4 regions of the Brenneria izadpanahii genome follow, and region 4 is predicted to be linked to each of the others. Evidence: predicted binding sites of a transcription regulator. Region 4 holds the regulator's gene; each other region holds the start of a gene.
What was found. Region 4 encodes PurR, which represses purine synthesis genes. Its sites were predicted from a motif close to CANGCAAACGTTTGCNTG; they were not measured.

Region 1 (5,818 bases), 1.4 Mb from region 4:
TCTCCAGCAGATACCCTTCAAGGCTCACCATATAGCGACGAATGTTCTCCACGTAGTTATAGGCTTGCTGTCCGCGCGCATAACCGTAAGTGGTCTGCGCGTAGTAACGTTTCTGGCTAAGCATGGGCAGACGAATCTTTACATCGACCCAGCTATCAGGGTTGCCGTTCTGTTTGGCCGTCAGCTTACGGGCGTCCAGCAAGTGGGCGTATCCCATATTATAAGCCGCTAACGCAAACCAGATTTTCTCATCTTCGGGGATGGTATCGGGCATTTTTTGCATCATATGGGACATATATTGCGCGCCCCCGCGAATGCTTTGCTCAGGATCGAGGCGATCGGAAACCTCCAGGCTTTCCGCGGTATTGCGGGTAAGCATCATCAGCCCGCGAACGCCGGTCGGCGAGGTCGCCAGCGGATTCCAGTGCGACTCCTGATAGGAAATGGCCGCCAACAACTTCCAGTCAATATCCGTCGCATGTTTTTCAAATAACGGCTGGAAATCGGGTAATGTTTCGTCGATGGCGGAGAGGAATGTGGTGGTGTCAACGTAATCAAATTCGCCGACATGGCCCAAATACTTTTCTTCCAGGCGGGCGAGGGAGCCATCCTCAACGATACGGCTGAAAAAATCCAGCAACGCCGCCGACAGACTGTCATCGTGAGAGCGCCGCATATACCAGGTGACCGGCTCTTCATCGCTGAGATCGAAGGCGACGGCAAGCTGCGGATGAATCCGCTGCATTAATCCAACGGTTACCGAGTCCCCCAGCGTGTAGTCGAGTTTGCCGTCAGCGACCTGTTTCAGCAATTCTTGCGTGGTCAGATCGGACGCGGATTCCCAATTCAACTGCGGATATTTGTCCGCTTTCAAATCGCGTAGTGTGGAGATATATGCAGAACCCGACGTCACAGCCAGGCGTCCCTTTAATTTATCCATCGTTTTGGGCCGGGTATTCCCCAAACGATAAACCAACTGTTGTGAAACGGAATAGTAGGTCGGCCCGGCGCGAAAGCGCCCCAGACGCTCATGGTTGTAAATCAGTCCGGCCGCCAGTATGTCCGCATCGTCGTTATCCAGATCGTCAAACAGGTCGTCAAGATTTTTACGCGACGAAACCACCAGCTTGACGCCGAGATAATCGGCGAAACGTTTAGCCAGTTCATAGTCAAGACCTGTCGGGGCGCCGTTACTGATAGTGTGAGTCAATGGCGAATTGACGGTACTGATACGCAACTCACCGCGTGAGAGGATCTGTCTGAGCTGAACGTCCTGACTGCTGCGCCAGGGGATATTTGGCCATAAAGCCAGCGCCAGCAGTAACGCGATAACCCCAATGAAAAAATAATTTATCTTTAAACGCTTCAAATAATTGTCTCTCGGCGGCTTGCCAGCCTATTTTTATTGCGGCCATTTTTTATGGCGGGCTATCCTGCCCTCCACCTTTACGGGCCGTCGCAAGCGAAGTTTACAATCGCGCTCGGCGATTTTTTATACGAAAACTCCCAGAGTCGGGGCATTTTGCGTAACAAAACCGCAGTGTGCAACTTTTATTGATTTGCTTAATGATCAATCAGTGTCGTAACGTGATGTTTCACAATAGCGACGCAAACGGTTTCGTCCTGAGAAAGGATTCTCTATAATGACGCGCGTTTCCCCCCTGTAGCGCCCAACGATTGCACCGCTGTCAGTGCATCGAAGACGAGAGAACTTTAGATTATGGAAATACTGCGTGGTTCACCTGCTTTGTCGGCTTTTCGTATTAATAAACTGCTTGTCCGGTGCAAAGAGCACTTTTTGCCGATTAGCGATATCTATGCCGAATACGTGCATTTTGCCGATGTCAATGCGCCACTGAACAACGATGAACTGGCCAAACTGACGCGATTGCTGAAATATGGCCCCTCTCTCGCTGAACATGAGCCGCAAGGCCGTTTGCTGTTGGTGACTCCCCGTCCCGGTACGATTTCCCCGTGGTCTTCCAAAGCGACCGATATCGCGCGTAACTGCGGATTGAGTAAAGTTTTACGTCTGGAGCGCGGCCTGGCTTTTTATATTCATGCGCCGACGCTGAGCGATGACCAGTGGCGACAACTGGGCGCGTTGCTGCATGACCGCATGATGGAAAGCGTTTTTGATGAAATGCAGCAGGCGGAGCAGCTATTCTCGCATCATCAACCCGCGCCGTTAAAACGTATTGAGATTTTGTTGCGCGGCCGTCAGGCGCTGGAAGAGGCGAATATCCGGTTGGGGCTGGCTCTGGCGGAAGATGAGATCGATTATCTGCTGGAGGCGTTCAATAAGCTGGGCCGTAACCCGACGGATATCGAGCTTTACATGTTCGCACAGGCGAACTCCGAACACTGCCGTCATAAAATCTTTAATGCCGACTGGGTGATAGACGGTGTGGAACAGCCGAAGTCGCTGTTTAAGATGATTAAGAACACCTTTGTCCATACGCCGGAATACGTGTTATCAGCCTATAAGGATAACGCCGCGGTTATGGAAGGTTCCGCCGTTGGCCGCTTCTATGCCGATACTCAGGGAAACTATGATTATCATCAGGGCGAAGCGCATATTCTGATGAAGGTGGAAACCCACAACCACCCGACCGCTATTTCACCCTGGCCGGGCGCGGCAACCGGCTCCGGCGGCGAAATTCGCGATGAGGGCGCGACAGGGCGCGGTTCTAAACCCAAGGCGGGCCTGGTCGGCTTCTCCGTATCAAACCTGCGTATTCCCGGTTTTGAACAACCGTGGGAAGAGGATTTCGGCAAGCCCGATCGTATCGTCAGCGCGCTGGATATCATGACTGAAGGCCCATTGGGCGGCGCGGCGTTTAATAATGAGTTTGGCCGTCCTGCGCTGACCGGATATTTCCGGACTTATGAAGAACGGGTGGACAGCCATAACGGTATGGAACTGCGCGGTTATCATAAGCCCATCATGCTGGCGGGCGGTATCGGCAATATTCGCGCCGATCACGTGCAGAAAGGCGAAATCAGCATCGGCGCCAAATTAATCGTGCTGGGCGGTCCGGCCATGAATATCGGGCTGGGGGGCGGGGCGGCATCGTCAATGGCTTCCGGCCAGTCTGACGCCGACCTGGATTTTGCTTCCGTTCAGCGCGATAACCCGGAAATGGAGCGCCGTTGTCAGGAAGTGATCGATCGCTGCTGGCAGTTAGGCGAACAGAATCCGATCCTGTTTATTCACGACGTGGGCGCCGGCGGTCTATCCAACGCCATGCCGGAACTGGTTAGCGACGGCGGCCGCGGCGGCCGTTTTGAACTGCGCGACATTTTGAATGACGAACCGGGCATGAGCCCGCTGGAAGTCTGGTGCAACGAGTCGCAAGAACGTTATGTATTGGCTGTCGCGCCGGAACAACTGGCGCTGTTTGATGAGATCTGCCGTCGTGAACGCGCGCCTTATACGGTGATTGGCGAGGCGACGGAAGAACAGCATCTGACGCTGAACGACCGCCATTTCAATAATCAGCCAATCGACCTGCCGCTGGATGTTTTGCTGGGCAAAACGCCGAAAATGCTGCGTGATGTTGAACGCAAACAGGTGGAGGGCGCCCCGTTAAAACGCGATGGCATTTATCTGGCTGAAGCCGTCGAGCGTGTGCTGCATCTGCCGGTGGTGGCGGAAAAAACCTTCCTGATTACCATTGGCGACCGTTCGGTTACCGGCATGGTCGCCCGCGATCAAATGGTCGGCCCGTGGCAGGTGCCGGTGGCCGACTGCGCGGTAACGACGGCGAGCCTGGACAGCTATTACGGTGAAGCGATGTCTATTGGTGAACGCGCGCCCGTGGCGTTGCGTAATTTCGCCGCATCCGCGCGCCTGGCGGTCGGCGAAGCATTAACCAATATTGCCGCGACCCATATCGGCCCGCTGACTCGCGTTAAGCTCTCGGCAAACTGGATGGCGGCAGCCGGTCATCCGGGAGAGGATGCCGGGCTTTACGATGCGGTGAAAGCGATTGGCGAAGAGCTTTGTCCGGCGCTGGGATTAACGATCCCTGTCGGTAAAGACTCTATGTCGATGAAAACCCGCTGGCAGGAAAACGGGGAAGAGCGAGCTATTACCTCGCCGATGTCGCTGGTGATTTCTGCTTTTGCCCGTGTGGAAGACGTTCGTAATACGGTGACGCCTCAGTTGCGTACCGATCAGGACAACGCCTTATTGCTGATCGACCTGGGCGCTGGGCGCAAAGCGCTGGGCGCTACGGCGCTGGCTCAGGTTTATCGTCAGTTAGGCCAAAAAACAGCGGATGTTCACGATGCGCAACAGCTAGCCGGCTTCTTTAACGCCATGCAGCAACTGGTGGCGGATAAAGCGCTGTTGGCCTATCACGACCGTTCTGACGGCGGTTTGTTGGTCACGCTGGCCGAGATGGCATTTGCCGGCCACTGCGGCGTGAATACTGATATCGCTTCGCAAGGCGACGATACGCTGGCTACGCTGTTCAATGAAGAACTGGGGGCGGTTGTCCAGGTTCCTGCTTCGCGTCGGGCGGAGGTGGAAAGCGTATTCGCTCAGCACGGCTTGGCGGACTGTGTCCACTATCTTGGCCGGGCCGAAGAGGGCGCCCGCTTTATTATTACGCGTGGCGAGGAAGTGATTTACCGCGAAAGCCGCAACACCATGCGTACCTGGTGGGCGGAAACCACCTGGCAGATGCAACGACTGCGCGATAATCCGCAGTGCGCCGATCAAGAACATAGCGCCAAACAGGATGACAGCGATCCCGGCTTGAATGTGGCGCTAACTTTTGCGCCGCAGGAAGATATTGCCGCGCCTTATATCGCCAGCCAGGTCCGTCCGAAAGTGGCGGTATTGCGTGAGCAAGGGGTTAATTCCCATATTGAAATGGCCGCTGCTTTCCACCGCGCCGGTTTTGACGCCGTCGACGTTCATATGAGCGATCTGCTGGCGGGCCGCCGGGATCTGAACGATTTCCATGCGCTGGTTGCCTGCGGCGGTTTCTCTTATGGCGACGTACTGGGCGCGGGTGAAGGTTGGGCGAAGTCCATTCTTTTCAATCCTCGAGTTCGCGATGAGTTCGCGGCGTTTTTCCAGCGTCCGCAGACGTTGGCGTTAGGGGTATGTAACGGCTGCCAGATGATGTCGAATCTGAGAGAGCTGATCCCCGGAGCCGAACTCTGGCCGCGTTTCGTCAAGAATAAATCGGAGCGTTTCGAAGCCCGCTTTAGTCTGGTGACGGTCGAGAAGAGCCCGTCGTTGTTTATGAACGACATGGCGGGTTCGCGTATGCCTATCGCTGTTTCACACGGCGAAGGTTTGGTTGAGGTCCGCGATGGCGCTCATCTGGCCGCGCTGGAGCAGCAAAGCCTGGTGGCGTTACGCTATGTGAATAACTATGGTCAGGCGACGGAAAATTATCCCGCCAACCCGAACGGCTCGCCAAACGGCATCACCGCGGTGACCAGCGCCAGCGGCCGGGCTACGGTCATGATGCCGCACCCTGAGCGGGTATTCCGCACGGTCAGCAACTCCTGGCACCCGGAAGAGTGGGGGGAAGACGGCCCATGGATGCGTATGTTCCGCAACGCGCGTAAACAGCTGGGGTAACGTCAGCTTGAGTAAAACCGCAAGGGGCCTTTGTTCGGCCCCTTCGGTCTGATGCGCTACGCCATCGTTCTCCCTATCCTGGGCTGTCGATGGCGGCTTTGTATATCCTCGTTCCGCCCAATCTCTTTTAGCAATGAATCGATAACTGGAGCCTGAGAGCGATATGAGGGGCTTTCACCTATCTGTCGCAAAAGCACGACAGGCGCCATTTTC
Region 2 (5,818 bases), 2.5 Mb from region 4:
ATTACACCCGCCCGACCTGCATTCTGCTGGGTCAGGAGAAGAGCGGTATTAGCGCGGAAGCGCTGAAACTGGCCGATCGGGATATCATTATCCCGATGACGGGCATGGTGCAGTCGCTGAATGTCTCCGTTGCCTCGGCATTGATTTTGTATGAAGCGCAGCGCCAGCGTCAGCTAGCGGGCATGTATCTGCGCGAAAACAGCCCGCTGGATGAAGAAGATCAGCAGCGGTTGCTGTTTGAGGGCGGCTACCCGGTGCTGGCCCGTGTCGCCAAACGTAAAGGTCTGCCTCGTCCTTATATCGATAACAGCGGTCAAATCGTTGCCGATACGTCCTGGTGGGCGTCAATGCAATCCTCGGAGTGCTGATGAAAAGCCGTCTGCTGGATACCCAACCGTTGAACACGCTTGCCGGTGTGGGAGCCAGTCAGGCCGCCAAACTTGCCCGCATCGGGCTGGAAACCGTACAGGATTTATTGTTTCATCTGCCGTTACGTTACGAAGACCGCACCCATCTTTACCCCATCGGCGATCTTCTCCCCGGCATGTATGCCACCGTAGAAGGCGAAGTCCTGCGCAACGATATCACCTTTGGCCGTCGCCGCATGCTGACCTGCCAGATTAGCGATGGCAGCGGCGTACTGACCATGCACTTTTTTAATTTCAACGCGGCGATGAAAAACAGCCTGGCGCCCGGCCAGCGTGTTACGGCCTATGGTGAAATCAAGCGGGGTAAAATCGGCGCGGAAATTATTCACCCGGAATACCGCATCCAGGGCGATAACAGCCAGATCGAATTACAGGAATCACTGACGCCGGTTTATCCCACCACCGAAGGCGTGCGTCAGGCAACGCTGCGTAAGCTTACCGATCAGGCTTTGGCGCTGCTGGACGCCAATCCCATCGATGAACTGCTGCCGGAAGAGCTAAGCCGATCGCTGATCAGCCTGCCTGAAGCCCTGCACATCCTGCATCGTCCGCCGCCGGATATGCAGCTCGGCGAACTGGAGCAGGGGAAGCACCCGGCGCAGCAGCGGCTGATTATGGAAGAGTTGCTGGCGCACAACTTAAGCATGCTGGCCGTTCGGGCCGGGGCGCAGAGCTATCGCGCGTTACCGCTGCCGGTAAATGACACGCTGAAGCAACGGCTGCTCGCGATTCTCCCTTTCTCGCCGACGCAGGCGCAGGCGCGGGTGGTTGACGAAATTGAAGCCGACCTGGCAAAAAATATCCCCATGATGCGACTGGTGCAGGGAGATGTCGGGTCAGGGAAAACGTTGGTTGCCGCACTAGCCGCCCTGCGCGCGATTGCGAACGGCAAACAGGTCGCGCTGATGGCGCCGACAGAGCTGCTGGCGGAACAGCATGCCCATAATTTTCGCCAGTGGTTTGAGCCATTGGGAATTGAAGTGGGCTGGCTGGCCGGCAAACAGAAAGGAAAAGCCCGCCAGGCCCAGCAGGAGGCCATTGCCGGCGGCCAGGTATCCATGGTGGTGGGTACGCACGCCATCTTTCAGCAACAGGTCAAATTCAACGGCCTGGCGCTGGTGATTATTGATGAACAACACCGCTTCGGCGTACATCAGCGTCTGGCCTTGTGGGAAAAAGGCGAAGAGCAGGGCTTCCATCCTCATCAGTTGATTATGACCGCCACGCCAATCCCCCGAACGCTGGCGATGACCGCTTACGCCGATCTGGATACCTCGGTTATCGATGAACTGCCGCCGGGAAGAACGCCGGTCACCACCGTCGCCATAGCGGATTCGCGCCGTAACGACGTGATCCAGCGGGTTAACAATGCCTGCCGGCAAGAGGGGCGTCAGGCCTACTGGGTTTGTACCCTGATTGAAGAATCCGACCTGTTGGAAGCCCAGGCGGCCGAAGCAACCTGCCAGGAGTTGAAAGCCGCATTACCGGACATCAACGTCGGGTTGGTTCACGGGCGAATGAAAGCGCAGGAAAAACAATCCATTATGGAAGCCTTTAAACAAGGCGAGCTCCAACTGCTGGTGGCGACAACGGTGATTGAAGTCGGTGTCGACGTACCGAATGCCAGCCTGATGATTATCGAAAACCCGGAGCGGCTGGGGCTGGCCCAGCTTCACCAACTGCGCGGGCGCGTTGGGCGGGGAGCGGTGGCTTCCCACTGCGTGCTGCTTTATAAAACGCCGTTAAGCAAAACCGCGCAAAAGCGGCTTCAGGTGCTGCGCGACAGCAACGACGGTTTTGTTATCGCACAGCGTGATTTGGAAATCCGCGGACCGGGTGAATTATTAGGTACGCGCCAAACCGGCAATGCTGAATTTAAAGTCGCCGATTTACTTCGCGATCAGGCATTGATCCCGCAGGTACAGCGCGTCGCCCGCCATCTCCACCAGCGCTATCCGGAGCACGCCCGCGCCTTGATCGAACGCTGGCTGCCGGAGCGAACCCGTTATACCAATGCCTAACAGCGCCCCCGCCGCACGCAGACGCCGTTTAATATCCCTCTAAATAATAAGGCATTATCAGCCAAACAAATTTCATATTAGAAACAGTGTTCCGCAAACGTTTGCTTTTATAAAGGAGCGCATTAAAATGCCCTCTTTGTCGTTTTGGAACGCCAACTATTATGACCACCACCACGGATATTCCCCAGACAGAAGCGCCTGCCGCCGCGCCGCGCCGCAGTGAATTGATCTACCGCCTGGAAGACAGACCTCCCCTTCCGCAAACGCTATTTGCCGCCAGCCAGCATCTGCTGGCGATGTTTGTCGCGGTGATAACCCCCGCCTTGCTGATCTGTCAGGCGCTGGGGTTGCCGGCGCAAGACACGCAACACATCATCAGCATGTCGCTGTTTGCCTCCGGACTGGCCTCTATTCTGCAAATAAAAACCTGGGGGCCGGTGGGATCGGGGTTGCTGTCCATCCAGGGCACCAGTTTTAACTTCGTCACCCCGTTGATTATGGGCGGGCTGGCGCTGAAAAACGGCGGCGCCGACGTCCCCACCATGATGGCGGCGCTGTTCGGCACATTGATGTTCGCCTCTTGTACGGAAATCATTCTATCCCGCTTCCTGCACCTTGCCCGGCGGATTATTACGCCGCTGGTCTCCGGGGTGGTGGTGATGATAATCGGCCTGTCGCTGATTCAAGTCGGCCTGACCTCCATCGGCGGCGGTTATGCCGCAATGAATAATAATACCTTTGGCGCGCCGAAGAACCTGCTGCTGGCGGGGATCGTGCTGTTGGTCATTATCCTGCTGAACCGCCAGCGTAACCCTTACCTGCGCGTGGCATCCCTGGTGATTGCCATGGCGATCGGTTATCTGGCAGCCTGGCTGATGGATATGCTGCCGAATAGCGCCCCGGCGGAACAGAGTTCGTTAATCATGGTGCCCACGCCGCTGTATTACGGTCTGGGTTTTGACTGGAATCTGCTGATCCCGCTGATGCTGGTCTTTATGGTGACGTCGCTGGAAACCATCGGCGATATCACCGCGACGTCCGACGTATCGGAACAACCGGTCAGCGGCCCTCTGTATATGAAACGGTTGAAAGGCGGCGTACTGGCAAACGGGCTGAACTCGTGTTTGTCCGCTATCTTCAATACCTTTCCGAACTCCTGCTTCGGCCAGAATAACGGCGTAATCCAGCTTACCGGCGTCGCCAGCCGCTACGTCGGTTTTGTCGTGGCGCTGATGCTGATTATTCTGGGGCTGTTCCCTGCCGTCAGCGGCTTCGTACAGCATATTCCAGAGCCGGTGCTCGGCGGCGCCACCATCGTCATGTTCGGCACCATCGCCGCCTCCGGGGTACGTATTGTGTCGCGCGAACCGCTGAACCGCCGCGCCATCATGATTATCGCGCTCTCCCTGGCCGTCGGACTGGGCGTTTCGCAGCAGCCGCTGATCCTGCAATTCGCGCCTGACTGGATAAAAACGCTGTTCTCATCGGGTATCGCCGCCGGCGGTATCACGGCGATTGTGCTGAATCTGATTTTCCCGCACGACGAAAAATAATACTTATTGCTTCAATAATTTCTGATACGCATGGATAAAAGCGACCGAGGATGCAACAGCGGTCGCTTTTTACTGTCTGTAACTGCATTATCTATTGAGCCGTTAAGGTAATTGCGGCATAAAAACAGATATCCCTGACGATTGGCATGGACTGACACGATGAGATTTATCGGGAAATTATTGCTGACTATACTGCTGCTGGCATTGCTGGCGCTGGTTATATTGTATGTATTACTGCAAACCACCTGGGCCTCTGGCCGGATCAGCAATTGGGTGAATCAAAACACCGACTATCAGGTGTCGTTGGGGAAAATCGACCATGACTGGTCTGAACCCGATCATATTCTGCTGAAAGAGGTTATCTTCGGTCATAAAAACCAGCCGCCGACGCTCACCGCCAAACAGATTTCCGCGGGGCTCAGCGCACGCCAGATAACCGAACCCCGTCATTTCTCCAGTCTGGAATTAGAAGGCGGTTCGCTGAATCTGTCGCCAACGGCGGCAACGTTACCGATCGAAGCCGACGTTTTACAACTGCGAACGATGGCGCTTCAGACACAGGACGATAACTGGAACTTAAACGGTCAGCAGGTCAACGGCGGGATCACCCCCTGGCGGCCGGAAGAGGGATATTTATTAGGCAAACAGGGGCATTTTCAACTCAGCGCCCGCTCACTGCGGCTCAATGATGTCCCCGCCAGCCAGGTTCTGGTGCAGGGCGAGATTAATCAGAATCAGCTTACCTTAAGTAATTTTGGCGCGGACGTGGCGCAAGGCCAGTTAACCGGCAACGCCAGCCGGGCGGAAGATGGAAGCTGGCAGATCGGCAACCTGCGCCTTAGCAAGGTCCGTTTGCAAACGCCGAGAACCATACAGGAATTCTGGCAGCCGATCACCACATTGCCGTCGGTCTCCGTCTCCCGTTTTGATTTGATTGATGCCCGTATCGAAGGGCCGGGATGGGCATTTATCGATCTTGACGTCACCCTGCAGAACGTAACGTTCAAGCAGGATGACTGGCAAAGCGATGGGGGTGAGCTAGCGTTCAACGCCACCGATATTGTTAACGGCAATATGCATCTGATCGACCCTATCGTTAACCTGGCGCTGTCCCCGGATGGCGTTGAAATCAAACAGTTCACCACCCGCTGGGAAGGCGGCCTGCTACGCACCAACGGCAACTGGCAACGCAGCGATCACCGCTTGCAGCTAAATGAATTTGTTGTGGCGGGGATGGAATACACGCTTCCGAGCGACTGGCTTCAGCGCTGGCAAACAACGTTGCCGAACTGGCTGGCGGAAGTGGATATCAAAAAGTTCACCGCGAACCGTAATCTACTGATTGATATCAACCCGGATTTTCCATTTCAGCTTACCGCGCTTGATGGGTACGGCAGCGATCTGCTGCTGGCCCGAAACCATCAGTGGGGCGTTTGGGGCGGCTCGCTGAATTTAAACGCCAGCGATGCCACCTTCAATAAGGTCGACGTCCGTCGTCCATCATTGGCGTTAACCGCCAACGACAGCCAAATTTCATTCACCGATCTCAGCGCCTTTACACAAAACGGCTTGCTGGAAGCGAAAGCGACTATCGCTCAAAGCCCCAGCCGGGCATTTTCAATTACGATGACCGGGCGCTCGGTGCCCTCGGATGTTTTAACCCGCTGGGGATGGCCTGCTGAAATTGCGCCGTCAGACAACACCAATCTGCAATTGCAGCTAAGCGGACAACTCGCAGCCAATACGCCGCTGAAACCCACGCTAAACGGCTCATTACAAGGCGTCGGTCATGATGGACAGCCAATCAGACAGCAAA
Region 3 (5,818 bases), 1.1 Mb from region 4:
GCCGGATGCTGGGTAAGGTGTTGTTGAGCAAATCGACGCGTAAATCGACGTAGATCACCGGTACGCCGGCGTTAGCCAGCGTTTGTTGCAGTTGGGCGTCATCGGCGGAGCTTTTCGCCAGGCGCGGCAGAATCACCAAATCGGGTTTTAACGGCAGCAGCATTTCCGCATTTACGCTATGCAGATTGCCGTTGCCCAACTGCGGGATTTGACTGATAGCCGGAAATTTTTCCGTATAGCGTTGCCAGCTCTGCGCATCGTAGCGCGCCATATCTCCCGGCCAGCCGACGATATGTCTTGTCGGATTTCCCGGTTCAAGCAGCGCCAGCGTATAAAGCATACGGCTTTCGCCAAGGACAATTCGTTGTGGATGGTCTGGGATTTCTACCTGTCGGCCGAGAATATCAGTAACGCTTTTGGCCAAAGAGAACGGGCTAAGAAGTAATAAAACAACGGATATGAGAATACGCATGACTAATTCTGCAAGAAAAACGATAGCAAAAGATAATCATTGTTATTCTTGTTTTCAACCGAAGATGAGTGAGGATTATTTACCCTGGCGCCGGATACCGTTATAGATCTTAAATTTACTGGTAATTAAATAAATAATTAAAGTAAAAACCGACGGGAAGTGGCGTATCTCGCTAAAATCGAAGTCGGTACGGCAACGCTGTTATTAGTTGAAGCGGCAGGGTTATCGGAACGGATTCAGAGGGGTTGTTGATAGCGGGTGATATTGCTCAAGGTTGTCAGCGATGTTATGCATATCCCGGATGCCGTCATCACAATCCGGGATGGTTATCGTGAATACGAATGAAGGTTATTCTGCGGCATATCCTTGCGGAGGAATACGCACGCCATCCAGCCAGGCTTCATTTTCCCGCATTTTTAAGCGGCCGGAAAGGAACCAACTGACCACCAGGGGATAAATGGTGTGCTCTTGTACATGAACGCGTTGTTTCAGGCTTTCTTCGGTGTCATTGGTGAATACCGGTACTTTGGCCTGCAGGATCAACGGGCCGCCATCCAGTTCGTCCGTCACAAAATGCACCGATGTGCCATGCACGCCGTCGCCGTTTTTCAATGCCTGGCTATGGGTGTGCAATCCAGGGTATTTGGGCAACAGGGACGGGTGGATATTGAGCATCTTACCGGAGAACTGCGCCACAAACTCAGGGCTGAGAATTCGCATATACCCCGCCAGAACAATGAGCGCCGGTTCATACTGTTCGATTTCCTGCGCCAGCGCCGCATCATAAGCGGCGCGGTCGGCGAAATCCGCCGGGTTAATGACATGGGCCGGTATCCCCGCCTCTTGCGCGCGCTGTAAACCGTAGGCTTCAGGATTGTTGCTAAAGACCGCTGCTATCTCACCGTTAATACGGCCGCGCTTGCAGGCGTCTATCAACGCCTGCAAGTTGCTTCCTTGACCCGATATCAGGATAACAAAGTTTTTCATTAGCTAATGACCACTGCGTCTCCGGCGTCAGTTTGGTTAATCACGCCGATTTTCCATGCGGTTTCGCCACTGCTGTTTAACAATGCGATGGCTTCGTCTGCCTGTTCGGCTGGCAGTGCGACAATCATACCAACGCCGCAGTTGAATGTGCGATACATTTCGCGCCGGCTGACGTTGCCCGCCTGTTGCAGCCAGTTGAATACCGCCGGCCACTGCCAGCTTGATTCGTCAATCGTTGCCTGCATGCCTTCCGGCAGTACGCGCGGAATGTTTTCCCAGAAGCCGCCGCCCGTCAGATGGCAAATAGCGTGCACGTCAATTTTTTCAATCAGCGACAGAATCGATTTAACGTAGATTTTTGTCGGCGCCAGCAGATGGTCGGCCAACGGCTTGCCTTCCAGTGCGACCTGAGCCGGATCGGTTTTGCTGACTTCCAGAATTTTGCGCACCAGCGAATAGCCGTTTGAGTGCGGGCCGCTGGCGGCCAGGGCAACCAGCACGTCGCCCGCCTGTACCTTACTGCCGTCGATGATTTCAGATTTTTCAACCACGCCGACGCAGAAGCCGGCAACGTCATAATCTTCGCCGTGATACATGCCCGGCATTTCCGCCGTTTCGCCGCCAACCAGCGCGCAGCCTGATTGTTTACAGCCTTCGGCGATGCCTGCGATTACGCTGGCGGCCGTATCAACGTCCAGTTTTCCGGTGGCGTAGTAATCCAGGAAGAATAAGGGTTCGGCCCCTTGCACGACCAGATCGTTGACGCACATGGCGACCAGATCGATGCCAATGGTGTCATGACGCTTGAGATCCATAGCCAGACGCAGCTTGGTGCCGACTCCGTCAGTGCCGGAAACCAGAATGGGTTCACGGTATTTTTGCGGTAAGGCGCATAAGGCGCCGAAACCACCCAGACCACCCATAACTTCAGGGCGGCGGGTTTGTTTCACTACACCTTTGATACGGTCTACCAATGCATTACCCGCATCAATATCCACGCCTGCGTCTTTATAGCTGAGAGAGGTTTTGTCGGTCACTACGGAGTCCCCACGGAGGTTACAATTTGTGGTTAAAAACAGTGTCGGTTAAAAAATGGAGCGCGCTAATTCTAACAGCGCGAGCAAACGTTTGCGAGCGATGAGTCACCGGGTTTCCATTTTTCCTTATCCCGCGCAATTTCCCTTATCGGTTGATCTGGATCAGGCTTAACCGTATGTTACTCGTTCAAAAAAGCGGTATAATCCGGCGATTTTTTTATGGCTAGCGTCCAGCCGCCGCCCTGCGGGCCGTCACGTTGTGACGTTAAAAACGCTCGTGGTGTGGCTACCCCGCCGGCTGCCCTGCGGGCCTCCGCAAGCGGAGTTTAAAAACGCGCCAAGCGTTTTTTTGACCGTCCACTGTCTAGGGAGAATACTGATGAAGATCGTCGAGGTGAAACACCCGCTCGTCAAACATAAACTTGGTCTGATGCGTGAGAACGATATTAGTACCAAGCGTTTTCGTGAGCTGGCTTCCGAAGTGGGAAGTTTATTGACCTATGAGGCAACCGCCGGTTTAGAGACGGAGAAAGTCACCATTGAAGGCTGGTGCGGTCCGGTTGAAGTCGATCAAATCAAAGGCAAAAAAATTACCGTGGTGCCTATTCTGCGCGCCGGCTTAGGGATGATGGAAGGCGTGCTGGAGAATGTTCCCAGCGCCCGCATCAGCGTGGTGGGGATCTATCGTAATGAAGAAACGCTGGAGCCGGTGCCGTATTTCCAAAAGCTCGTTTCCAATATAGATGAACGTATGGCGCTGGTGGTGGATCCGATGCTGGCGACCGGCGGCTCAATGATCGCCACCATCGATCTGCTGAAAAAGGCGGGTTGTCAGAGCATCAAGGTGCTGGTGCTGGTGGCTGCGCCGGAAGGGATTGCCGCGCTGGAGAAAGCGCATCCGGATATCGAGCTCTACACCGCGGCGATTGATAAAGGTCTTAATGAGCATGGCTATATCATGCCGGGCCTGGGCGACGCGGGCGATAAAATATTTGGTACTAAATAACAGGTAAGCCGGCTTAATCAGTCGGCTTTTTTATGGCGGCCATTCCTGCCCGCCACCCTTGGGGCCGCCGCTTGCGGCGTTGTCGGCGGCGGTCCACAGCCATAACAGCATCTTCCTGCCTGAAATATGCGCTTTGGGCGAGTTGGGTGCGGCTGTAATAACAGGTGCGGACATCATGCCGCACACGATAAATAGCCATTTTACCGAGGATACAAAGATGACTCGTCGCGCCATCGGGGTAAGTGAACGTCCCCCCTTGTTGCAAACCATTCCGCTGAGTTTCCAACATCTGTTTGCGATGTTCGGCGCCACCGTGCTGGTCCCTATTCTGTTCAAAATTAACCCGGCTACCGTGTTGTTATTCAACGGCATTGGCACTTTGCTCTATTTATTTATCTGTAAAGGCAAGATCCCTGCCTATCTGGGATCCAGTTTTGCGTTTATTTCGCCGGTGTTGCTGCTGTTGCCTCTGGGGTACGAGGTGGCGCTGGGCGGATTTATTGTCTGCGGCTTCCTGTTCTGTCTGGTGGCGCTGATCGTCAAGAAAGCGGGAACGGGATGGCTGGACGTGATATTCCCGCCCGCGGCGATGGGGGCGATTGTTGCCGTTATCGGCCTGGAACTGGCCGGCGTGGCGGCGGGGATGGCCGGTTTGCTGCCTGCCGACGGCGCCTCTGTCGATACGTCGGCGGTGACGATTTCACTGGTGACGCTGGCGGTAACGATTTTGGGCTCGGTGCTATTTCGTGGCTTTCTGGCGATTATCCCGATTCTTATCGGGGTTTTGGCCGGTTATGCGCTGTCATTCGCCATGGGCGCCGTGGATCTGACGCCTATCGCGCAGGCGCACTGGTTCGCGTTGCCGACATTTTATACCCCGCGTTTTGAATGGTTCGCCATTCTGACCATTCTGCCGGCGGTGCTGGTGGTGATCGCCGAACATGTCGGGCATCTGGTCGTTACCGCCAATATCGTAAAGAAAGATTTGATGCGTGATCCGGGGCTGCATCGTTCCCTGTTCGCCAACGGTGTTTCCACCATGCTGTCGGGTTTCTTCGGCTCCACACCGAACACCACCTACGGTGAAAATATCGGCGTACTGGCGATTACCAAGGTATACAGCACCTGGGTGATCGGCGGCGCGGCGGTCCTCGCCATTCTGTTGTCCTGCGTCGGTAAGCTGGCGGCCGCTATTCAGGCCGTTCCGGTTCCGGTTATGGGCGGCGTATCGCTGTTGCTGTATGGGGTGATTGGCGCGTCCGGCATCCGTGTTCTGATTGAATCCAAAGTGGATTACAACAAGGCGCAAAACCTGATTTTGACCTCCGTTATCCTGATTATTGGCGTCAGCGGCGCGAAGGTGCATCTGGGCGCGGCCGAACTGAAAGGGATGGCGCTGGCGACGGTGGTGGGGATCGGCATGAGCCTGCTGTTTAAGGTGATTAGCCTGTTCCGCGCTGAAGAAGTGATTCTTGATGCGCCGGACACGGAAGAGTCGGCCCCGCGTTGAGCATATGTTTGCCGATGTTTGACGGCCGCGGAGAGATGGCGAACGCGTTCTCGGCGCTAATTGCCGTAAGGATTAACGTCTGACGCGGATTTCCCCTGATGTGAAGCGCCGGCGGCCCTTTGGGGCCGCCGGTTTACTGGCCTAACTCGACGCAACTGACTCAACAGGGTCAAGTTTCTGTGATAGACTGATTTCGTTTCCCCTGCCTGTCTTGCTTGAGGTTATTCTGAACACGCCGGCACAGCTTTCATTGCCTCTGTATTTACCCGATGACGAAACGTTCTCCAGTTTCTATCCGGGAGAAAACGCGTCTCTTCTCGCCGCCATCAACGCCGCTCTGCGTCAGGAACACGGAAGCTATATTTATTTCTGGTCGCGGGAAGGGGGCGGTCGTAGTCATCTGCTGCACGCGGCATGCGCTGATTTATCCCATCACGGCCAGGCGGTCGGTTATGTGCCGCTCGATAAGCGCGCCTATTTCGTACCCGAAGTTCTGGACGGCATGGAGCAACTGGCGCTGGTGTGTATCGATAATATCGAATCCATCGCGGGTGACGAAGCCTGGGAAATGGCGATGTTTAACCTCTATAATCGTATTCAGGAAACCGGGCGCACCCGGTTGTTGATCACCGGCGATCGTCCCCCTCGTCAGCTCAATCTGCATTTGCCCGATCTCTCTTCCCGGCTGGATTGGGGACAGATTTATAAACTTCAGCCGCTGTCCGATGAGGAAAAAGGCGAGGCATTGCAACTGAGGGCGAAACTGCGCGGTTTCGAACTACCGGAAGATGTCAGCCGTTTTCTGC
Region 4 (5,818 bases):
AGTCTGGTCAAGGACTCGGAAATTAATACCGCCGAGCGCCCAGCCTGACGCCGGTCAGCGCGGATATCAAGAAAAGTACGGCGTAAGCGCCGCAGCAGCGCTTACGCGGTTTACGCCCGATATCGTTTTCCGCACCCGGCGAGTCAGTCGTCACACTCCCGTCTTTTCTCCGCATACTGCATCTCCCGCCAAAATTTGCCATAATGCGCGCTGCATTTTGCTAAAGATTAAGAGACTAATGGCTGATAAAAATGACCTGAACGCCCTGAGCGGTCGTTTCCGTGGGTTTTACCCAGTGGTGATAGATGTTGAAACTGCCGGATTTAATGCTAAAACCGATGCATTACTGGAAGTTGCGGCGATAACATTAAAAATGGACGCCGATGGTTGGTTACAGCCGGATGAAACTTTACATTTTCACGTTGAGCCGTTCGAAGGCGCAATATTGGAACCCGCCGCCCTGGCGTTTAACGGTATCGATCCCAGCAATCCGTTGCGAGGCGCGGTCAGCGAATACGAAGCGCTGCATGAGATCTTTAAAGTAGTGCGCAAGGGATTAAAAGAACAGGGCTGCAACCGCGCCATTATCGTGGCGCATAACGCCACCTTCGATCATAGCTTTATGATGGCGGCGGCCGAACGTTGCAGTTTAAAACGCAACCCGTTCCACCCCTTCGCTACTTTCGATACCGCTGCGTTAAGCGGGCTGGTGTTGGGTCAGACCGTTCTGGCTAAAGCCTGTATTACCGCGGGTATCGATTTTGACTCCAGCCAGGCGCATTCGGCGCTTTATGATACCAGGCAGACCGCGCTGCTGTTTTGCGAACTGGTTAACCGTTGGAAACGGATGGGCGGATGGCCTATCGCGCTTGATGAAAATCAATCAGAAAAAACATCCGCCGCAGGTTAGAGCGCGTGAAAAGAGAGAGGGCGGCCTATGCCACCCTCTTTTCATTTCGCTCAAACGGTTATCCGCATCGCATTCCGCCGGGCTTATTGCTGCCCTTCCTGCTGGGATTTATATTTTTCCGCCGTTTCTTTAATCAACTGCTGCAATTCGCCGCGTTGATACATTTCAATAACGATGTCGCAGCCGCCGACCAACTCGCCGTCGACCCACAACTGGGGGAATGTCGGCCAGTTGGCATACTTGGGCAACTCGGCGCGAATGTCCGGGTTCTGCAGGATATCGACATAGGCAAAACGTTCGCCACAAGCAGACAACGCCTGTACCGCCTGCGCGGAAAAACCGCAGCTGGGCAATTTAGGGGAACCTTTCATATACAGCAGGATCGGGTTTTCAGCGATCTGGCGCTGAATTTTTTCAATTGTCGTTGTCGTCATTCTCTTGCTTCCTCAAACCTATAGGATGGCTAACGTCACGTTCATTAACCATGAGTATCATCAGATGCGCCGCTACAGCGCTATCTACTCAACCACATTGTAACGAGGGCGACGCCCACAAAAAAACGCCATTTTTTGTGTGGCTATCTCTTTACCCTACCATAGATTACATGTGATGAAACTCACAACAAAAATTGCTGGTAAAACCATCGAAAAAATCGCCATTAACTTTTTTTCACTATTCTGTGTGAATAAAGCGCCTAATCCCACTTTTTTATAATGCCGTTTTCGGGAATACTGTGCGCACTTAGTGATTTAATGACGATAATCGATCGCGGCTATCATGCGTTTATTTACTACCATTTTTATAGTGTTTTTCAGTAACCTATTCCTGAATCTGGCACAGGCGGCGCCTCATACGCCGAATTTGCCGCCGCGAAAAGCCAGTGTGAACAGCGTACCCGACGGGGATCATAAAAAAACCAAGCCGACGAAGAAAACGCCTCAAAAATCGCCGGCGCCGGTAAAAAACAAAGAACCCGCCGCCAGCAAAACCGACTCCGCAGCTAAAGTTAAAACCCCTCGCCTCGTGAAACGTAAACCGGAACCGGCGCTATCGAGAACCAAAAGCAGTACCCCGGCATTAGTTAAACGCAATCTCAAAAAAACGCATGCGGGAAACGAATCCAGGCTGGCTTCCGCGCGGACCAAAAAAAGCGCGTTGAAAGGCGAGGCAGAAAAAGGCTTAACGCTGAGCGAAGCCCATAAAAAACGCTATCAGCATGCTAAATTGACGGCGATGAATAAACTGATGGGCCAAGTGGGCAAACCCTATCATTGGGGAGGCTCATCGCCCTTTACCGGATTCGACTGCAGCGGTTTGGTTTATTACGCCTATAAGGATATTGTAAAAATCCCCATCCCCCGCACCGCGAATGAAATGTATCACTTGCGCGACGCCGCGCCGATTAAAAAAAGCGAGTTGGAAAGCGGCGATTTAGTTTTCTTCCGCATCAACAACCGTGGCGCGGCCGACCACGTGGGCGTTTATCTGGGAGATGGAAAGTTTATTCAATCGCCGCGTACAGGCTCTGATATCCGCATCAGCAAATTGAGTGAAGATTACTGGCAGGATCATTATGTCGGCGCGCGGCGCGTCGTCACCCCGCAGACTATTCGCTGAAAGCCATATAGAAGTTCGGGCGCGATTGAACGCGCCCGAACGGATAATGACGTTAACGGCCATACGGCTCGCCATCAATTAATTCATCACAGCCACAAAGCTAAATATAATAATCATTACCAACGCGCCGACGGTGGCGAACAGCGACAACTTCAGGTCAGTATCCATAGGCGTTTCCTTTGTGCATACAAGTTATCAGAAGACAGCATCGACCATCTTTGTAATCCCAAGCCAACGTTGGGCTAAAACAACATACTGTATAACTGTAGCAATTCTTGCACAGTCCGACGGAAAAAACTCATACCTGCATATCACTAATAGTATAAATTACCGCTTCCACTTTCGTGCTAAATCGGACAAAATCCGCTGTTTGATGGCACGCCGCGTATTGGTCGAAAAAGTCAGCCTTGCCCCTTCAGGTACAACATTCGGCATTCTCCTTCTGAAATTCTGTCTTTTTATATAGAAAGAGAACTTTAAACGTAGGCAAACGATTAACAATATACTTACGACTGCAATGAGTCGGTTAGGAGTCATTTTTACATGGCAACGATCAAAGATGTGGCAAAACGTGCTGGCGTTTCGACCACAACCGTATCGCACGTGATTAACAAAACACGTTTCGTCGCCGAAGAAACCAAGGCCGCCGTAAGGGCCGCCATTAAAGAGCTACACTATTCACCCAGTGCCGTCGCCCGTAGCCTTAAAGTCAATCACACCAAATCCATCGGGCTATTGGCGACATCCAGTGAAGCGCCCTACTTTGCTGAAATCATCGAGGCCGTTGAAAACAGCTGCTATGCCAAAGGCTACACGTTGATTTTGTGTAATTCGCATAACGATATTGATAAACAGCGCGCCTACCTTTCCATGCTGGCGCAAAAGCGCGTCGACGGGCTGCTGGTGATGTGCGCGGAATATCCCCCCCAATTGCTCGCCATGCTGGAAGACTATCGCAGCATTCCGATGGTGGTGATGGATTGGGGCCAGGCGCACAGCGATTTTACCGATACCATCATTGATAACGCCTTTGAAGGCGGTTATATGGCGGGTCGTTATCTTATCGAGCGCGGTCACCGGGATATCGGCGCCATTCATGGCATCCTGGAGCGAAACACCGGCAGCGGCCGCCATCGTGGTTTTTTAAAAGCGCTGGGCGATGCCGATATTCAGATTCATGACGAATGGATCGTTCAGGGCGATTTTGAGCCTGAGTCCGGCTATAAAGCGATGCACCAAATTCTGGCGCAGAAACATCGCCCCACGGCGGTTTTTTGCGGAGGGGATATTATGGCTATGGGCGCGATTTGCGCGGCGGATGAACTGGGACTTCGCGTTCCTCAAGACATATCGGTAATTGGTTATGACAATGTCCGCCATTCCCGCTTCTTCACCCCTGCGCTGACCACGATTCACCAGCCCAAAGAACGGCTGGGGCAATCGGCTCTTGCGATGCTGCTGGACCGTATCACCAGTAAGCGTGAAGATGCGCAGGTCATCGAGGTGCATCCGGCGCTAATCGAGCGCCGCTCCGTTGCCGACGGTCCATTTCGCGATTACCGGCGTTATTCCTGAGTTACGCCCGCACTTTTATATCCCGCCCGGAACAACGCGTCCCGCCGCTGCTTCAGCCAATTTATACTTGTACCCTGGCTGAAGCAGTCATAAACTAATTAGCGGCTTTAGCGACAACAACCATATTTATAACTATCCTTTAGTGTTAAACGCATACGGAATATGCGTATTTATATTAAGGATGAGTGCCCCTACGTGTTTACGTACCGGCTTTTTTCTCTTCATTTTCCTCTTTGTCATTCAGAGGGTAGACGATGGGTTATACCCACCGATGCCGTTAATGGGTAAAAAATTGTCTATGCTTTCCTTGCAGTTTTCACCGTAAGCAGCAAGGTAGGGAGAAATTATGAGTTCATCATGTGTAGAGGATGTAGAAGACCAGGCGCGACATGACAGCTCCTGGTTTCAAATTGTCCGTGAAATGCTGGACATGGCCGACGTCAAAATCAACGGTTCGCGCCCTTTTGATATAAAGGTTAAAAATCCTGATTTTTTTAAACGTGTATTGCGTGAAGGCTCATTGGGATTAGGTGAAAGCTACATGGATGGTTGGTGGGAATGCGAAAAGCTGGATATGTTTTTTCATCGCATACTGCGCGCCGGTCTGGATAAAAAAGTTCCCCACCACTTGAAAGACATTCTGCGCGTTGTCGCCGCAAGGCTGATTAATCTGCAATCCAAAAAACGCGCATGGATTGTCGGTAAAGAGCACTATGATCTCGGCAACGACCTATTTTCGCTGATGCTGGATCCTTACATGCAATACTCTTGCGGCTACTGGAAACAGGCAACCACGCTGGAGCAGGCGCAAGAAGACAAACTTCAGATGATCTGCGAGAAGCTGCAACTGAAACCCGGAATGAAGCTGCTGGATATCGGCTGCGGCTGGGGCGGACTGGCTGAATATGCCGCTCGTCGTTATGGCGTATCCGTCAGCGGCGTCACCATTTCCAAAGAGCAGCAAAAGTTAGCGCAACAGCGTTGCAAAGATCTGGATGTCACCATTTTATTGCAGGACTACCGCGATCTGGATTTACAATTTGATCGGGTCGTGTCCGTCGGGATGTTTGAACATGTGGGCCCAAAAATTACGATGCCTATTTCCGGATCGTAAATAAGAACCTTAAGCCGGACGGATTATTTCTGCTGCATACTATCGGCGCGCAGAAAACCGACTCCGAGGTCGATCCCTGGATCAATAAATACATTTTCCCTAACGGTTGCGTCCCTTCCGTCCAGCATATCGCGCAAGCCAGCGAACCCTATATGGTGATGGAAGACTGGCATAATTTCGGCGCCGATTACGATCGCACCTTGATGGCATGGTACGAACGTTTTCAGCAGCATTGGCCTGAACTTTCCGACCGCTACTCCGCGCGTTTTCGCCGTATGTTCAGCTACTACCTTAACGCCTGCGCGGGCGCGTTCCGAGCCCGGAATATTCAGCTATGGCAAGTCCTATTCAGTAAAGAGGGTATCGAGGGGGGATTGCGCGTTCCGCGCTAATCTTTTTTAGATATCAAACCGCCCGGAAATTATTCCCGGGCGTTTTTTTAACCGGCTATTCTTCGCTGTCCGAACCTTTAACCTGCTGGCTGGCCAACACCCGCTCTACCGTATCCACCACGGCCTGAGTCTGTGGATCGATTTCGATATTCACCCGCTGTCCCAGCTTCTTCAGCCCCAGCGTGGTACGATTTAACGTCTCGGGAATCA

Region 1: purL (phosphoribosylformylglycinamidine synthase) is a predicted target of PurR. The motif match lies at 1,606-1,623, and genes of this name have one in related genera.
Region 2: HC231_RS23200 (nucleobase:cation symporter-2 family protein) is a predicted target of PurR. The motif match lies at 2,540-2,557, and genes of this name have one in related genera.
Region 3: purM (phosphoribosylformylglycinamidine cyclo-ligase) is a predicted target of PurR. The motif match lies at 2,577-2,594, and genes of this name have one in related genera.

Annotation. Positions count from the first base shown of each region.
Region 1 is NZ_CP050854.1:1,324,807-1,330,624, forward strand. It holds gene mltF (membrane-bound lytic murein transglycosylase MltF) at 1-1,369, opposite strand, end outside; gene purL (phosphoribosylformylglycinamidine synthase) at 1,721-5,605, shown strand.
Region 2 is NZ_CP050854.1:5,192,794-5,198,611, forward strand. It holds gene trmH (tRNA (guanosine(18)-2'-O)-methyltransferase TrmH) at 1-368, shown strand, start outside; gene recG (ATP-dependent DNA helicase RecG) at 368-2,449, shown strand; gene HC231_RS23200 (nucleobase:cation symporter-2 family protein) at 2,611-4,002, shown strand; gene HC231_RS23205 (AsmA family protein) at 4,162-5,818, shown strand, end outside.
Region 3 is NZ_CP050854.1:3,786,585-3,792,402, reverse strand. It holds gene HC231_RS16975 (ABC transporter substrate-binding protein) at 1-472, opposite strand, end outside; gene purN (phosphoribosylglycinamide formyltransferase) at 821-1,459, opposite strand; gene purM (phosphoribosylformylglycinamidine cyclo-ligase) at 1,459-2,496, opposite strand; gene upp (uracil phosphoribosyltransferase) at 2,876-3,502, shown strand; gene uraA (uracil permease) at 3,720-5,012, shown strand; gene hda (DnaA inactivator Hda) at 5,224-5,818, shown strand, end outside.
Region 4 is NZ_CP050854.1:2,696,627-2,702,444, forward strand. It holds gene gloA (lactoylglutathione lyase) at 1-26, shown strand, start outside; gene HC231_RS12125 (hypothetical protein) at 23-175, opposite strand; gene rnt (ribonuclease T) at 239-910, shown strand; gene grxD (Grx4 family monothiol glutaredoxin) at 994-1,344, opposite strand; gene HC231_RS12140 (C40 family peptidase) at 1,688-2,527, shown strand; gene cydH (cytochrome bd-I oxidase subunit CydH) at 2,606-2,695, opposite strand; gene purR (HTH-type transcriptional repressor PurR) at 3,071-4,102, shown strand; partial or broken gene cfa (cyclopropane fatty acyl phospholipid synthase) at 4,449-5,608, shown strand; gene HC231_RS12160 (riboflavin synthase subunit alpha) at 5,664-5,818, opposite strand, start outside.